DNA from 2 places in the Streptomyces sp. 63XJN7_1_ISO-PGPR-S23-121 genome. Region 1 is predicted to be linked to the other one. Evidence: riboswitches for the same ligand, from Rfam matches in the RefSeq annotation. Region 1 holds a riboswitch; the other holds the start of a gene.
The links. A riboswitch is a leader RNA that binds a small molecule or an ion and turns the genes downstream of it on or off. The one in region 1 is predicted to bind thiamine pyrophosphate.

Region 1 (4,053 bases):
TGAAGAAGACGTGCGCGAGCAGGATGGCCCACACCGTGGTGTCCAGCCGTACGCCCCACAGCTCGTCGAGCAGCCCGCCCCGCCCGACGAGCGCCAGGAAGGCGGTGCCCACCACGACCGTGGGCAGCACGAACGGCACGGTCACCACCGCCCTCAGCAGCTGCTTGCCGGGGAAGTCGAGGCGGGCGAAGACGTACGCGCCGGGCAGGGCGACCAGCAGCGTGAGCGCGGTCGAGGCGAGCGCCTGCCAGGTGGTGAACCACAGCACGTGCCGGATGTCGGGCTGGGCCAGGACGTCCCCGATCCGCCCGAACCGCCAGACCCCGTCGACCCGCAGTCCGCGCGCGACGATCGCGGCGACGGGGTAGGCGAAGAAGACCGCGAAGAACGCGACGGGGCCGGCCATCAGGGCCAGCCGCGCCGCGTTCCCGCGCCGCCGGGTACCGGCGGACCGGGCGGCCTCGGTCCCTTCGGTCACTTCAGGAGGAGCGAGGTCCACGACTTGACCCACTGGTCACGGTTGTCGGCGATCTTCTTCGGGTCCAGGGTCAGCGGGTTCTTGGCCTGGGGGCCGTACTTCACGAACTCCGGCGGCACCTGCGCGGCCTTCCGCACCGGGTAGACGAACATGTTCAGCGGCATGTCGTCCTGGAACTCCTTTCCGACCAGGAAGTCGAGCAGCGCCTTGCCACCCTCGGTGTTCCTCGCGTTGCTCAGCAGGCCGGCGTACTCGACCTGGCGGAAGCAGGTGCCGGTGGCGACGCCCGTCGGCGCGGTGTCCGGCTTCGGGTCGGCGTAGATCACCTCGGCGGGCGGCGAGGAGGCGTAGGAGACGACGAGCGGGCGGTCGCCCTTCGCCTTCCTGCCGCCGGACGACCCGGAGAACTCCTCGTTGTAGGCCTGCTCCCAGCTGTCCACGACCTTGACGCCGTTGGACTTCAGCTTCTTCCAGTAGTCCTGCCAGCCGTCGTCGCCGTACTTGGCCGCGGTGCCCAGCAGGAAGCCGAGACCGGGCGAGGAGCTGCCGGCGTCCTCGGTGACGAGGAGGTTCTTGTACGCGGGCTTGACGAGGTCGTCGAGGGAGTCGGGCGGGGTCAGCTTGTGCTTGCCGAAGTACGCCTTGTCGTAGTTGACGCAGATGTCACCGGTGTCGATGGGCGTGACGCGGTGCTTGTCCTGGTCGACCCGGTACTCGGGAAGGATCATGTCGGAGCCCTTGGGCTCGTACGACTGGAACAGGCCGTTGTCGAGCGCGCGGGACAGCAGCGTGTTGTCGACGCCGAAGAAGACGTCGCCCTGCGGGTTGTCCTTGGTGAGGATGGCCTTGTTGACGGCCTGTCCGGCGTCGCCGTCCTCGAGGACCCGGACCTTGTAGCCGGACCTCTTCTCGAAGTCGGCGATGACGTCCTTGGACGCGGCCCACGAGTCGTGGCTGACGAGGGTCACGGTTTTGGAACCGCCGGACGCCTGGTCGTCGCCGCCGGACGACGATCCACAGGCGGCCAGGCCGCCGACCAGGCCGAGCCCGACGGCCAGGACTCCGGCCTTCTTGGTGATGCTCACGAAATTCCTCCTGGGTTACCAGGAGAAGACGCGGCCCCGCCCGGGACCCCTGGCGAGGGACCCGGACAGGGCGCAACAGCTCGAGTGATGACCGATCTCCCTACCCAGAATGACCTGGGCCAGGTTCGGAGGGTCTGCGGCCGGTGCCGCACTCTCAGCGCTGTGGCGCTCCCCTGTCGGAATATGAAGATGTCTGAATATGAAGTTGTACGCCGGTCAGATTACCGCTCGCTCGCGGCGAGCTGACCACACGCCCCGTCGATCTCCTGCCCACGGGTGTCCCGGACGGTCACCGGCACACCATGCGCCTCGATCGCCGCGACGAACGCCTTCTCGTCCTCGGGCCGCGAGGCGGTCCACTTCGAGCCCGGCGTGGGGTTGAGCGGGATGAGGTTGACGTGCACCGGCTTGCCCTTGAGCACGCGTCCGAGCCGGTCGCCGCGCCACGCCTGATCGTTGATGTCCCGGATCAGCGCGTACTCGATGGACAGCCGGCGCCCGGACTTGGCCGCGTACTCGAAACCGGCGTCGAGGACCTCGCGCACCTTCCACCGCGTGTTGACGGGGACGAGGGTGTCGCGCAGTTCGTCGTCGGGGGCGTGCAGGGAGATGGCGAGGCGGCACTTGAAGCCCTCGTCGGCGAACCGGTGGATCGCCGGGACCAGGCCGACCGTGGAGACGGTGATGCCGCGCTGGGAGAGTCCCAGCCCGTCGGGCTCGGGGTCGGTGAGACGGCGGATGGCCCCGACGACCCGCTTGTAGTTGGCGAGGGGTTCGCCCATGCCCATGAACACGATGTTGCTCAGCCGCGCCGGGCCGCCGGGAACCTCTCCGTCCCTGAGCGCCCGCATGCCGTCCACGATCTGGTGCACGATCTCGGCGGTGGACAGGTTCCTGTCGAGTCCGGCCTGTCCGGTGGCGCAGAAGGGGCAGTTCATGCCGCAGCCCGCCTGGGAGCTGATGCACATGGTCACCCGGTCCGGGTAGCGCATGAGGACGGACTCGACGAGGGTCCCGTCGAACAGCTTCCACAGCGTCTTGCGGGTGGTGCCCTGGTCGGTCGACAGGTGCCGGACGACCGACATCAGCTCGGGCAACAGCGCCTCCTGGAGCGGCGCGCGGGACCCGGCCGGGATGTCCGTCCACTGCTCGGGGGCGTGCGCGTACCGCGCGAAGTAGTGCTGCGAGAGCTGCTTCGCACGGAACGGCTTCTCACCGATCGCGGCGACGGCCTCCTTGCGCTCGGCAGGCGTGAGATCGGCGAGATGCCGCGGCGGCTTCTTGGCTCCGCGCGGGGCGACGAATGTGAGTTCTCCGGGCTTAGGCATGACTCAACCAGTGTCGCAGATCCACCGGGGTGGCCCTGTCGGGCTCAGAACAGGCCCGCGGCCACGGCGACGACCGTGGTGGCGTACTGCTTCGTGCGGTGCCACGGGCCGCAGTAGCGGCGCACTCCGCCCCGGCCCTTCTGGTCGAGAAGAGCCTTGCACCACACGCACGGCAGGTCGCCGTGGTACCTGCCGTCCTCTCCCCGCCTCGCCTGCGCCATGGCGGAACCCTAGTTGATCATCGGACAGCCGCACAGGAGAAGGCCCCCGCCCTGTTCGGGCGGGGGCCGTTCACCGAGGCGAGGCCGGTCACCCCGAGCCGACGAAGATCACCAGCAGCAGCCACACCACCGGTGCCGTGGGCAGGAGCGAGTCCAGGCGGTCCATGATGCCGCCGTGGCCCGGCAGCAGCGTGCCCATGTCCTTGATGCCGAGGTCCCGCTTGATCATGGACTCGCCGAGGTCGCCCAGCGTGGCGCTGGCCGCGACCGCGAGGCCGAGCAGCAGGCCCTGCCACCAGGAGCCGTCGTCGATCAGGAACTGCATGCACAGCGCGCCCGCCACCATCGCGAAGGCGATCGCGCCGAACAGTCCCTCGCGGGTCTTGCCGGGGCTGATGCGCGGGGCGAGCTTGGTCCTGCCGAAGCGCCAGCCGACCGCGTACGCGCCGGTGTCGCTGACGACCGTCAGCAGCAGGAAGGTGAGGACCCGCCACGGGCCGTCGTCCGCGGCCAGCATCATGGTGACGAACGTCGCCAGGAAAGGCACGTAGAAGGCGGCGAACAGGCCCGCCGTGACGTCCTTGAGGTATCCCTCCGGCGGTTCGGTCATCCGCCAGACGAGGACCGCGAGCGCCGTGAGCGCCATGGCGACCCACGCGCCCTCGGCGCCGCGCACGTACCCGGCGACCACCATCGCCGCGCCGCCGACCGCGAGCGGCACGAGGGGCGCCTTGATGCCCTTGCGCTCCTGGAGCCGCGTGGTCAGTTCCCACAGGCCCACCACGACGGCTGCCGCGACGACAGCGACGAAGACGGCCTTGACGACGAACAACGACGCGATGATCACCACGCCGAGTCCGACACCGACCCCTATCGCGGCGCCCAGGTCACGCCCCGCGTTCTTCTTCTGCGGCTGCGGCTGCTGCGGCGGCTGCTGGGCG
Region 2 (4,053 bases), 4.5 Mb from region 1:
TCGCCGCGCACCCGACGTCCTCCAGCTTCCGGGCGAGGACCGGGTCGTCGTTCGTGTAAGGCAGCACCGTGAAGCCGTCGTCCACCAGCGTCTCCGCCGCGTCCAGCAGCTCGATCGGGTCCGGCAGCAGGGTGCGCTCGTCGGCGACGACCTCCAGCTTCACGAGGTCCGTGCCCAGCGCCTCGCGCGCGAGTCGCGCGGTGAGGACCGCCTCCCCGGCGGTGAAGCAGCCGGCCGTGTTCGGCAGCACCCGGATGCCGAGCTTCTCCAGCACCGACAGCACCGACCCGTGCACGGACGGGTCCACCCGGCGCATCGCGACGGTCGTCAGCTCCGTCCCGGACGCCACCAGCGCGCGCTCGAGCACGTCCGGGCTGGGAGCACCGCCGGTGCCCATGATCAGGCGGGACGTGTAGGCCGTACCGCCGAGCACGAAGGGATCGTCGGCCATGGGTCAGCCTCCTTGGACGGCGGTGAGGACTTCGACGCGGTCGCCGTCGGACAGGGCGGTGGCGGACCACTGCGCGCGCGGGACGACGGTCTCGTTCAGGGCGGCGGCCACTCCGGACGGCGCCGCGGTGAGCGTGCGCACCAGTGCGTCCAGGGCGGTGCCGGGAGCCACCTCGCGCGGCTCCCCGTTGACGCGGACGTTCATACGGTCCCCTCCGTGAGTGCGGGGGCGGCGCTGAAGCGCCGCGGAGTGAAGGGGCGGGCCTCCTCCGGGAAGCTCCCCGGTGGTCAGGACGTCCGCCATGACGTCGCCGGTGACCGGGGTCAGCAGCACGCCGTTGCGGTAGTGCCCGGTGGCCAGCAGCAGCCCCTCCGGCCCGGCCGGGCCGAGCAGCGGGGCGTTGTCCGGGGAGCCGGGGCGCAGACCCGCCAGCGTCTCCGTGAGGGGCAGCTCGGTGATGCCGGGGACCAGCTCGTGGGCATCGCGCAGCAGCTCGTAGACGCCGCCCGCGGTCACCGTCGTGTCCCAGCCCAGCTCCTCGCTGGTGGCGCCGACGACCAGTTCGCCGCTCTCCCGGGGCACCAGGTAGAGCGGGTTGCCGCGCACCACGGCACGCACCGTCCGGCTCAGCAGCGGCCCGTGCGTCCGCGGCATGGTCAGGCGCAGCACCTGCCCCTTCACCGGCCGGACCGGCGGCAGTACGTCGTCCGGCACGCCCGCCAGACGCCCGCTCAGGCTGCCTCCGGCCAGCACCACCTGCCCGGCCCCCAGCGCCGTCCCGTCGGCCGTGACGACGCCGGTCGCCCGGTCCCCGGCGAGGGTGAGCCGGTCGGCCCACACCCGGTGGAGGACCACGCCCGAGCGCTCGCAGGCGGCCAGCAGCGCGCCGGCCAGGCGGCGGGGGTCGATCTGGTGGTCGCCGTCCACCCGCAGCCCGCCCCGCACGCCCGGCGCGAGCATCGGTTCCAGGCGTCGGCACTCGCGGCCCGACAGCCACTCGGACTCCAGGCCCGAGCGCTCCTGCAGCGCGTGCAGTTCCCGCAGGTGGGCGCGGTCGTCGGCGTCCATCGCGACGGCCAGGGTGCCGCAGCGGCGGTACCCGAGGCCGTGGCCCGTGAGGTCGGTCAGCTCGGCGGCGAACTCCGGATAGCGGCGGGCCGAGGCGAGGTTCAGCGCGAGCAGCGTCTGCTCGCCGTAGTGCAGCTCCGTGACGGCGGCCAGCATTCCGGCCGCCACCCGGGCGGCCCCGCCGCCCGGGTCGGGGTCCACGAGGGCCGTGGCGAGCCCGCGCTGCGCGGCCCGCCAGGCGGTGACCAGGCCGATGATCCCGCCGCCCACGACGAGCACGTCCGGCGTACGCGCGGACGTGCGGGACGACGACGGTACGGACGGTGCGTTCGGTGGGGACGACATGGGCGTCCAGCCCCTCCCTTCGCCGGCATGACCCGGATCAGGTTCGTACGGTCGGAGGCCGCCAGCCTCCCTCTCAGCCCGGTGCGTCCGGGCTCCCGCGAGTGCTTTACGTTGGCCACCCTAGCCCGCAGCGCGCCGAACTCGTAAGGGAGTCTCCACCGTGGCCCGTTCGCTCGACGGTCTCGTCCTCGCGCCGGTCGCCGACCAGGCCCCCGGCCAGGTCGGGACCCGCACCCGGTTCACCTACCACGAGGAGGACGGGGCGGTCTGGGCCGAGTACGCGGGCGGCGACGTCGTCCGCGGCCGGCTGGTGGGCACCCGCGCGGGCGACCGGCTCGACTTCCGCTATGTCCAGCTCAGGACCGACGGCAGCACCTCGTCGGGGCACTGCGTCTCGACGGTCGTCGACCTGCCCGACGGGCGGATGCGCCTGGAGGAGAGCTGGGAGTGGGAGTCCCGGCGGGGGAGCGGGACGAGTGTTGTGGAGGAGATCACCGCACACGGGAACCGACCGGCGATTTGCCGGGTGTCTAAGGTGATCGGGTGAACGAGCAGACGCAGGAGCGGGGAGCGGACGCGGAGTGTCGCGTGGTCGTCGTCGGTGCGGGCATGGCGGGCGTGCAGACCGCGGTCGCCCTGCGCGAGCAGGGCTTCACCGGCACGGTGACGCTGATCGGCGCCGAACCCCACCAGCCGTACGACCGCCCCCCGTTGTCCAAGGCCGTCCTGCTCGGCACGGCCGAGGGCTCCGCCTTCGACGTCGACTTCGAGGCGCTCGGCATCGAGCTGCGGCTCGGCTGCGAGGCGCTCGGCGTCAGCCCCGGCACGCACGTCCTGGACACCTCCGCCGGGCCCGTGCCGTACGACGTCCTGGTCGTCGCTACCGGTGCCGAACCGGTGCTGCTGCCCGGCGCCGAGGACGTCCCCGGCGTGCATCTGCTGCGCACCCTGGACGACGCCGAGCGGCTGCGTCCGGTGCTCGCCCGGCAGCACGACATCGTGGTCGTCGGCGCGGGCTGGATCGGCGCCGAGTTCGCCACCGCCGCGCGCGAGGCGGGCTGCGCGGTGACCGTCGTGGAGGCCGCCGACCGGCCCCTCGCCGGTGCCCTGCCCGCCGAGGTCGCCGCCCCCATGACCGCCTGGTACGCCGACGCGGGCGCAGTCCTGCGCACCGGCGCGCGCGTGGAGCGCGTCGAGGCCGGCCACGTCGTCCTCGACGACGGCTCGCGACTGCCCGCCGGCGCCGTGGTCGTCGGCATCGGAGCCCGGCCCGCCACCGCCTGGCTGGCCGGCTCCGGCGTCGAGCTCGGCCCGCAGGGCGAGATCCTGGCCGACGACCGCCTGCGCACCTCCGTGCCGGACGTCCACGCGGTCGGCGACTGCGCCTCCTTCCCCTCCGGCCGCTACGGGGAGCGCCTGCTCGTCCATCACTGGGACAACGCCCTCCAGGGCCCGCGCACGGTCGCCGCCGACATCGTCGGCGCCGCCACCGGTGAGGTCCCGCCGGTCTACGACCCGGTGCCGTACTTCTGGTCCGAGCAGTTCGGCCGGTTCGTCCAGTACGCGGGGCATCACACGTCCGCCGACACCACCCTGTGGCGCGGCGACCCCTCCGGCCCGGCCTGGACGGTCTGCTGGCTGCGCGACGAGCGGCTGATCGCCCTGTTGGCGGTGGGCCGCCCCCGCGACCTGGCCCAGGGCAGGCGCCTGATCGAGGCGGGCGCGCGGATGGATCCGCGGCTGCTCGCCGACCCCGCGCGGCCGCTCAAGGCGGCGACGGCGTAGTCCGCCGCCGGCCTCTCGGGGCGGGTCCGGCTTCCTGGTGTCAGTGGCAGATGGCAGGCTGGAGGCGTGACCGAGATTGACGCAAAGACCGATGCTCTCGTACCCGCCTGGCTCACCGTCCCCGACATCGCCGAGATGCTCGGTGTCGAGGTGACCCGGGTGCGGCAGCTGATCAAGGAAGGCCAGCTCATCGCCGTACGCCGCGGCGAGAACCGCGCGCTGCACGTCCCGGCGGCCTTCATCGACGAGGACAAGGTCGTCAAGGGCCTCGTCGGAACCCTGACCCTGCTGCGGGACGACGGCTTCACCGACGAGCAGATGCTCGAGTGGCTCTTCACCCCGGACCCGACCCTGCCCGGCACCCCCGCCCAGGCGCTGAGCGAGAATCGCGGCACGGAGGTGAA

Region 2: linked by a shared signal. The riboswitch ahead of thiO (glycine oxidase ThiO) and the one ahead of AC0VYN_RS07565 (thiamine ABC transporter substrate-binding protein) in region 1 are both predicted to bind thiamine pyrophosphate.

Annotation. Positions count from the first base shown of each region.
Region 1 covers NZ_CM149653.1:1,619,170-1,623,222, reverse strand. The annotation lists gene AC0VYN_RS07570 (ABC transporter permease) at 1-406, opposite strand, end outside; gene AC0VYN_RS07565 (thiamine ABC transporter substrate-binding protein) at 475-1,563, opposite strand; TPP riboswitch at 1,643-1,748, opposite strand; gene rlmN (dual-specificity RNA methyltransferase RlmN) at 1,785-2,891, opposite strand; gene AC0VYN_RS07555 (hypothetical protein) at 2,936-3,112, opposite strand; gene AC0VYN_RS07550 (phosphatidate cytidylyltransferase) at 3,201-4,053, opposite strand, start outside.
Region 2 covers NZ_CM149653.1:6,100,559-6,104,611, reverse strand. The annotation lists gene AC0VYN_RS27280 (thiazole synthase) at 1-451, opposite strand, end outside; gene thiS (sulfur carrier protein ThiS) at 455-655, opposite strand; partial or broken gene thiO (glycine oxidase ThiO) at 652-1,864, opposite strand; TPP riboswitch at 1,862-1,973, opposite strand; gene AC0VYN_RS27265 (avidin-fold protein) at 2,025-2,411, shown strand; gene AC0VYN_RS27260 (NAD(P)/FAD-dependent oxidoreductase) at 2,408-3,649, shown strand; gene AC0VYN_RS27255 (Rv2175c family DNA-binding protein) at 3,716-4,053, shown strand, end outside.